Regions from separate parts of the Fictibacillus sp. Mic-4 genome, predicted to be linked through region 2. Evidence: a T-box and tRNA genes for the amino acid it is inferred to sense, from the RefSeq annotation. Region 2 holds a T-box; the other holds one or more tRNA genes.
The links. A T-box is a leader RNA that pairs with one kind of tRNA and senses whether it is charged. The one in region 2 lies ahead of serS (serine--tRNA ligase), so its partner is inferred to be a tRNA-Ser.
Positions count from the first base shown of each region.

Region 1: it encodes a tRNA-Ser, which carries the amino acid that the T-box ahead of serS (serine--tRNA ligase) is inferred to sense. The anticodon was not compared.

Region 1 covers NZ_JBBHZM010000062.1:5,887-10,318, reverse strand. Annotated here, with positions in the region: gene WD019_RS20690 (acyltransferase family protein) at 1-1,044, shown strand, start outside; gene WD019_RS20685 (hypothetical protein) at 1,355-1,573, shown strand; tRNA gene WD019_RS20680 (tRNA-Ser) at 1,708-1,799, shown strand; gene WD019_RS20675 (hypothetical protein) at 2,048-2,953, shown strand; gene WD019_RS20670 (response regulator) at 2,992-3,414, opposite strand; gene WD019_RS20665 (FHA domain-containing protein) at 3,664-4,341, opposite strand.
Region 2 covers NZ_JBBHZM010000065.1:4,001-8,432, forward strand. Annotated here, with positions in the region: gene tadA (tRNA adenosine(34) deaminase TadA) at 30-542, opposite strand; tRNA gene WD019_RS20855 (tRNA-Ser) at 638-730, opposite strand; gene serS (serine--tRNA ligase) at 869-2,146, opposite strand; T-box leader at 2,200-2,418, opposite strand; gene WD019_RS20865 (D-alanyl-D-alanine carboxypeptidase family protein) at 2,473-3,795, opposite strand; gene guaB (IMP dehydrogenase) at 3,891-4,432, opposite strand, start outside.

The DNA of each region.
Region 1 (4,432 bases), on a different contig from region 2:
ATGGTCCACATGTCAGTCGCTGCAGCAGTGTTGGTCGCAGCACTTGCCCATCCTGCTTCCCGATTAGGAAAATGGCTTGGCTCCAAACCGCTTCGTTGGATCGGGGTACGTTCCTATGCGATCTACCTCTGGCATTACCCGGTGATTACATTAACGACACCTGCGGTTAATACGGAAGGAATAAATAGTGTTCGTGTCCTATTGCAAATTGCCGCAACTTTCATCCTTGCCGCTTTGTCGTGGACATTCATTGAAAATCCGATACGCCATGGCGCATTAAAAAGATGGTGGACGAAGATTCGTCTGCGCCAGTGGCAGTGGAACCGCATACCGAAAAGCCGCCGTGTTGCCATAGGTTGTCTGGTGCTTATTCTCGGCATTTCTTGCGTTGGCTTGATCGGTCTTGTCCCGGGCTCTCATTCGGCCGCATCTAAACTGGAACAGCCATTAGATGGAAATAATGAAAAAACGGAACGAAACAAGAAAGGTCACCATGTTGATCAGCCGAAAACAAAGAAAGGAAAACATTCTGAGCAGTCCAAGGATAAGCATTCTAAGAAAGCACCGTCTATAGATGGAAGTGATGTTACCGTAATCGGTGACTCTGTAATGGTTGATGTCGAACCTTACTTGAAAAAGCGGATCCCGGGCGTCGAGGTAAATGCCGAAATTGGCCGCCAAATGTCCGATGCCGATGACATCGTAAGAGATTTAAAATCAAATGGCGACTTAGGAAATTACATCGTTCTTGAGCTCGGCACGAACGGTCCATTTACGAAAGACCAGCTGATGGAATTGCTTCAATCCGTTGGCGAAAATAAAAAAATCGTGTTAGTGAATACGAGAGTTCCAAGACCATGGGAAAACGTAGTTAACTCCGTATTGGAGGATGTGGCATCAAGCCATCCCCGCACCGCGCTTGTAGACTGGTACGGGGCTAGCGCCGGTCATGATTCTTATTTCGCTCCTGATGGTGTCCATCTTAATCCAGAAGGGGCGAAGGCTTATGCCTCGCTTGTAAAAAAGGCAGTTGAAAAATTATAGCAATAGAAATGTTTAGCCTCTCTGTTTTAACAGATGAGGCTTTTTTCGCTTCAATAAAACCCCCCTCTTAAAGGCGTGAATAGTATAAATATAACGACATGGGTGAAAGGGGAGTGATTGTAAAATGAGAGCAGGCTGAAGAGGACATCAATAAAAATGCTGAACATGAAGACTTGAAATTAAGTCTCGAAAAGCAAATTGCCGCCGGGGTATGGATACAAGCGATGGGGCAGTTAATAGAACTCATTAATTTATCCAAATAATTGTTAATCAGCAGAAAGATGGGAAATCGCCTGGATAAAGAAAAATTGTGGAAAGTGTCTGGCTCGCAACAATCGGGAAAGTCGTAGTGGCCATCGGCGTTTCTGAACAAATTTTGACAACGGATAAAGGACTAAAGCTTCAAGGGCAACAAATCGCGGTAACGGGCGATTGGATCCAGACATTTGGCACAGCGTTAGAAGCCATAGGCGGTACTGAAGTATTAAGCGAGGAGCAAGTGCAGATCCCGACCTATTTTGTGCCGTAAACCTCGAAAATGAACTCCTATATAGACCGCCTCTTGGTGAAGGCGGTCTATAAATTGTATGAAGATTGACTAAATAACGGCAGACTCTTCACAACTTTAGACAATCGTTGTATAATAATACCTGACCTCAAAATGGAGAAGTACCCAAGTGGCTATAAGGGGACGCACTCGAAATGCGTTAGGACGGGCAACTGTCGCGTGGGTTCAAATCCCACCTTCTCCGCCATATACGATGTATTTGTCATTGGGCTATTTAGTAGACCCGATTTTTTTTATGCCTTTTTATAGAAGCAGGGGGTTTCTCTTAAAACAGTTATTCGTTTAATTGAGCAGTTTATTCGTCTAAAAATAGCATTTATTCATTCAACAAGAGGAATTATTCGTCTAAGTTCAAACTTGTTCGCTTCGATGTTTAGAATACCCGGTTTTCCGTCAAAATAAGAGAAAAACTTGCAATGACATAAGGAGAAAACGATGGAAAACGTCTGTTTATTAATTGGGAACGGGTTTACTTTGGATTTTTGCCTTCCCCATGGCCTTCATTCTTCTAAACCTCTTCGTACGTTTAATACGAGCGAAATTTCCTATACCGCCTTTCTTGATAAGCTCCCATCCATTCAACAAGAACTTTATCCATTTGCGAAAAATACTGATGACTATGATGCGATTGAGCGATTTTTGCAAAAAAACCGCGGGAATATCGAGAAGGAATGCGAGTTGCGGCGTTTTTTCGCTCTGGCCTATTCTTTATTTCAACTGACGGCGGAAAACTATAATATGAAGGGCTGGAGATGGGCCGATTGGCTTCAAAAAAACCGCGAAAAGATCATTTGCGCGGTTTCTTTTAACTATGATTGTATTTTGGAGCGTGCATTATCGCTCGCCAATATTCCATTTCACCGCGTAGGAACAACAGAACCTAGACGCGGGATTCCGATTTTAAAACCTCATGGGTCGATCGATTTTGATGTTGAAGTAAATGGCCATTCTGCGGAAAAGAGATGGGGAATTACGAAAGGGTTAAGCGACACGGACCAGCTTGAAATTGTTCCGAAGACCGATTGGATGAAGCCAAGAATGGAGGCGAACATCATCCCTCCATCCATTTATAACATTCAGCTAAAACTAAGCTGGGTTAACGCTATGTACAATATTTTCGATTACGTAACAACCAAAAGAAATGATATCGACAATTTTATCATGGTCGGCCATTCATACGCTGAAATGGACCGGCCTGAAGTGAATTTCTTTTTGGAAAGGCTGAACAAAGGGACTAACGTGTATATCATTAATCCAAATCCCAACGAAACGTTAATTGAAAAAGTACACGCTTTGCATCTGCCCCTCAAGCAGCCCAATCGGGAAGGGATGCCATGGTGAAATCCCGTTTTTTCAGTCTGTTTTTGTCAGGGGGAATTTCAACCAAAGCTTTTCCCGTTAATGTCTTTTTGTTCAAATGCTTCATATTGTGAATAATCCCCGTACGCGCGGTAAAGGTGGGCGCGAATTTTTCGCGTGACGGCTTCGAAAGAAAAAGGCTTGGCAATATAATCGGCCGCGCCGTTTTCATGAATCATCATTTCATCCAGGACGGCAAAGCGGTCACTAATAAATAAAATAGGGCAGTTGGAAACTTCGCGAATTTGGCGGCTCCAATAATAGCCGTCATATCCCGGAAGATTCACCGTCATCAACACTAAATCAGGTTGAATTGATAGAAAAGAATGAAGAATGTTATCAAAATCATCGACAACAATTGCCTCATATCCGTAGTTGTCCATATATGTGCGAAACAATTCCGCAATTTGTGGGTTCTCAACAACCATCATAATTTTGTGCATTCATTTCTACCCCTTTGAATTCCTTGAAATATGGAAAAAAATATCTGCTTTTTTCTAAAGGGTACACCAAGTTCAATCAAAATATGACTTAAGTCGGTGTATAATTTATATAAATTTTACTTGAATTCGATAGAAATAAGAAATAAAGGCGCGATGAAAGTTTAATGAGAAATCGCTGATAAGGATAAGAAGATTCGAAAAATTGTTGAGAGGGAAGCAGCCCATTCCTTCATTCGAAGGAGGAACTGCTTATATATCCAGCATATAGCCGTATCGGGGGATGGAAATGATGTGTTCTCCGTATTTCCCGAGCTTTTTTCGCAAGCGGTAGACAAGCGCGTTGATCTCGTCCTTTCCGACATCGGGCGTTGAACAGCCGGTTATAAGCCGTTCTGGCCAAATGTTGATTTTAATCTGGTCATAGCTGACGGCTTGATTGCGGTGTTCGTACAATAAAAACAATAAATCCGTATGCTTTCCGGATAAAAACACCCGGTTGCCATCCAATATAATTTGCCGTTTTTCAATATCGATAATGAGTCCGGAAGGTTTAAGTTTCGGTAAAGCAAATGGATTGGTAAATTCCATCGTCCTCTCCAATTCGCTGCTATCGACAAAATGAAGAAGGACAATGCCTTTTGCCAGCATAATTTTGTCATTATGATTTAATGGGTACGGTCGATTCTGTTCGAGCACCTGTCCGTTTAATAGTGTCCCATGTTTACTTTTTAGATCTGTCAGTGTAATTTGCCCCGCTTGAACGTTAATCGAAGCATGTTTTCTCGAGATATAGGGGCTGGAAAATGGAAGATCAGCTTCACTTGTAGAACCGGAACGGCCAATGATGGTCGGCCCGTTTGCCAATTCAATTAACTCTCCGTTTTTATACGGTTCCCCTTTATCAACTCTTAAAAAGACACCGTTCATAGATTCACCCTCTCTCCCATCAAACTCGGTGACGTTTAACGTAAACCTTCATCCATTATAACCGACTCGAACAAAAACTTCATAAAATGAT
Region 2 (4,432 bases):
AGTATACAACCTCTACTGTAAAAAATCAATTATAAATCAGATTCCATATTCTGTATTTTTTTATGTTCTTTCTTTTTCTTTCGTAATTGTTGAAAAAAAGAGGTGAGCAATTCGCCGCATTCTCCTGCTAAAATGCCAGCGGTAACGTCACATTGATGGTTGAAACGTTCTTCTTGTAAAAGGTTCATTAACGTACCGGCACAACCACCTTTAGGATCAGCCGCACCAAAAACAACCCGATGAATGCGTGAAAGCACGATCGCACCTGAACACATCGCGCAAGGCTCTAATGTAACATATAACGTAGCACCTTCAAGCCGCCATGAATCCACTTTTTTACAGGCCCTATCAATTGCAAGAAGCTCCGCGTGGGCGACCGCCCGTTTTTCCGATTCGCGTAAATTAAAAGCAGTCGATATAACTTCATCATCTTTGACGATAATAGCTCCAATCGGAACTTCACCGATCTCTCTGGCCTTGATCGCCTCATTAATCGCAAGTCTCATATACATTTGATCGATTTCTTCCTGAGATTTATCCATCATTCATCCTTCTCTAATCGTAATGCGTAGCGCCTCGCTTATTCTTTAGTAAATATTAAAAAAACCTGCTGTAAAAGCAGGTTGTATGTACATTATGGAGGAGGTAGAGGGATTCGAACCCCCGCGGGCTTTTACACCCCTGTCGGTTTTCAAGACCGATCCCTTCAGCCGGACTTGGGTATACCTCCGTATTTAAAATGTTAAGCAGGATGACTAAATGTTGTATTCCTTGCTGACAAAAAATATAATAGCATATGTTTATTTTAATCGTCAACCCTTTTTTTAAAATAGGAGAAATAAATTTCGATTTATTTCCCCTTATGATTTTAACGAGTAATGACTTCTTTATTCCCCATGTAAGGGCGAAGAACTTCCGGAATGAGAACAGACCCATCTTGTTGTTGATAGTTTTCTAAAATAGCGGCAACCGTACGTCCAATCGCAAGCCCAGAGCCATTTAATGTATGAACGTATTCTGGCTTCCCTTTCGGTTCACGACGGAAGCGGATTTGCGCTCTTCTCGCCTGGAACGCTTCAAAATTAGAGCAAGAAGAAATCTCACGGTACGTCCCATAGCTTGGGAGCCATACTTCAATATCGTATTTCTTAGCCGCCGTAAACCCGAGGTCAGCGGTGCACATGCTCATTACACGGTATGGAAGATTTAAAAGTTGAAGTACTTTTTCCGCATGTCCCGTTAATTCTTCTAATGTTTGATAAGAGTCTTCAGGCTTCACGAAATGCACAAGCTCTACTTTATTAAATTGATGTTGGCGAATAAGCCCTCTCGTATCGCGTCCAGCAGATCCCGCTTCGGAACGGAAACAGGCACTAAACGCTGCATACCGAATGGGCAGTTCATCTGCGCTTAAAATTTCTTCACGGTGCATATTCGTAACCGGAACTTCTGCTGTTGGAATCAAGAAATAATCCTCTTCCCGGATTTTAAACGCATCTTCTTCAAATTTAGGAAGTTGTCCCGTCCCTGTCATGCTTGTGCGGTTGACAAGATAAGGAGGCAGGATTTCCGTATAACCGTGCTCGTCTTCATGTAAATCCATCATGAAGTTAATCAAAGCCCGCTCAAGCCTGGCGCCTAATCCTTTATAGAAAGCAAAACGGCTTCCCGTTACTTTTGCAGCCCTTTCAAAGTCAACGATTTGGAGATCAGTGGCAATATCCCAATGAGCTTTTGGTTCAAATTCAAACTGACGAATCTCCCCCCAATGCCTTACCGGTACGTTATCATCCTCTGTTTCGCCAACTGGAACACTTTCGTGCGGAAGGTTTGGCAAGGTAAGCATTAACTGATGAAAGTCTTCTTCTACAGAACGCAATTCTTCATCAATCGTTTTTATGCGATCACTTACTTCGCGCATTTCCTTAATAAGCTCATCTGCATCTTTTTTCTCACGTTTATATTCTGCCACTAATTTAGAAACTTCATTTCGCTTTGACTTTAACGTTTCTGTTTCACCGATCAATTCACGACGCTTTTGGTCTAATTCTTCAAAACGGTCAAGTCCGGATAAATCTTCCCCGCGTTTCGCTAATTTTTCCTTTACTTCCTGAAAATTTGCTCTAACAAATTTCAAATCAAGCATGGAATCTAACCTCCTATTTCATTTTTAGATCAATAAAAAAATCCATCCCTCATAAAAGGGACGGATTGATCCGCGTTGCCACCCTAGTTGCAAGGATAAAACTATCACTTGCCACCTTAAACGAATAACGGTCGTTTACCGAAAATGCTTACTATTTCATGTTCAGCATTTTACTCCAGGATGGATTCACAAAACTTCTTGATCGGTTTTCACCAGCCACCGACTCTCTTTACGAAGAATATTTTGTTACTATTTCCTGTCAACGATTTTTACTATCAATTTTATATATTAATTTACAATATTTCTCTTATTTATGCAACCATTCTTTAAAAAATTCCTTTAATCCAACCTACAAGGCTAGACCAAATGCTGCTAAAGAAATGGCCGATAGCGCGCATCATGAGAACAAACCAGTTGGCCTTGTCATCAGACGATGTTGTTACGACTTGAACTTTTCCTTTATCTGAACCGTTTGTTAAATAGCCGTAATCTTTTCCTTCCCCGTTGTAATTTACATTTACGTAACCAACAGCTTGTCCTTTTTTAACCGGTGCATCCAATTCTTTTTTATCAAGAACAAGTTCAGGCTTATATTGTTTCTTTTCGCCATTTTTCACAAGCATTGAAAGTGGTTCTTTTGTAGAAATAGCGACCTCTTTTTCTTTCCCTTTATTGACAGCAATCGTTTTATGTCCTTTAAAGGTGTACCCTTTAGGAAGGAGTTCCTCTTTTGTGAAATTTCCGAAGCCGTAATCAAACAATTTTCTCGTTTCATCAAATCGGGCCTTATAACTTTTTGTATTCATTACGACGGAAATTAAACGTATGCCGTTCCGTTTCGCTGTACCAGTAAAACAATAACCAGCTTCTGGTGTATTCCCGGTTTTTAACCCATCAACGCCATCATATTTATAAACAAGTGTCGGAAGCATCCAGTTCCAGTTCGACATTTGAATTTCATCATCAGTGCCTTCACGGAATTTCTTTTTCGGAATGCTCGCAATCTTTAAGCTTTCAGGGTAATCATTAATTAAGTGAAAAGCTAGAATCGCAATCGATCGCGCAGATACTTTATTTTCATCTGTCTTGCTTCCGGTTGAATAATGTCCTTTTAAATCTTTATTATTTAAACCTGTTGAGTTAACAAAACGGGTATTTTTCATCCCGAGCTCTTTCGCCTTTTCATTCATCCGTTTGACAAATTCGGACTCTGAACCGGAAACAAGCTCAGCTAATGCAATAGTCGCTCCATTTGCAGAGTAAATGGCCATCGCTTCGTATAATTCACGAACCGTATATTTATCGTCCGAACGCAATGGAACATTGGACAAACTGCGGTCTTGAGAAACTTGATATGCATAATCACTTACACCGGTTTTTTGGTCCCAGCTGATCTTACCTTTTTTAATCGCTTCCATGACTAGATATTCGGTCATCATTTTTGACATGCTGGCAGGTGGAAGCATTTGATCAGCATTCTTTTCATATAAAATTTTTCCGGTTTCCCCATCAACTAATATAGCTGACCCGGCATTAATATTTAAACCTTCAGCAGCACTTGCTTTTAGTGATTGACTAAAAAAGGTTGCAGCTATAAGCGAAAAAACAAATAAAAAAACGATGGAACTTTTTAACTTCTTGCCTGTCACATCTACACCTCCATACCTATTTACACAACCGTTATTGTAACATAAAAATCGACAGAGGATAGACCTCTGTCGACAATTTTTTTATGAACATTTTATTAAATAGAGTAATTTGGTGCTTCTTTTGTAATTTGGACTTGATGCGGGTGGCTTTCCCTTAATCCAGCTCCCGTAATCTTAACAAATTTAGCGTTATTTTGAAGATCTTCTATTGTTGGTGTGCCACAATAGCCCATTCCAGAACGAAGGCCACCGATTAATTGATAAATGGTATCTGCCAGCGGCCCTTTATAAGGTACGCGTCCTTCGATACCTTCTGGAACCAGTTTTTGATTGTTTTCTTGAAAATAACGGTCGCTGCTTCCTCTTTCCATTGCACCAATCGAGCCCATTCCCCGATACACTTTAAACTGGCGACCTTGATAAATTTCCCGTTCACCAGGGCTTTCACTTACCCCGGCAAGTAAGCTTCCAAGCATAACAGCATGTCCACCCGAAGCAAGTGCTTTTACGATGTCACCGGAATACTTAATTCCACCGTCAGCAATAATTGGAATGCCGTGTTTTCTCGCTTCCGTAGCACAATCATAAATCGCCGTTACTTGTGGGACACCGACTCCTGCAATTACACGGGTTGTAC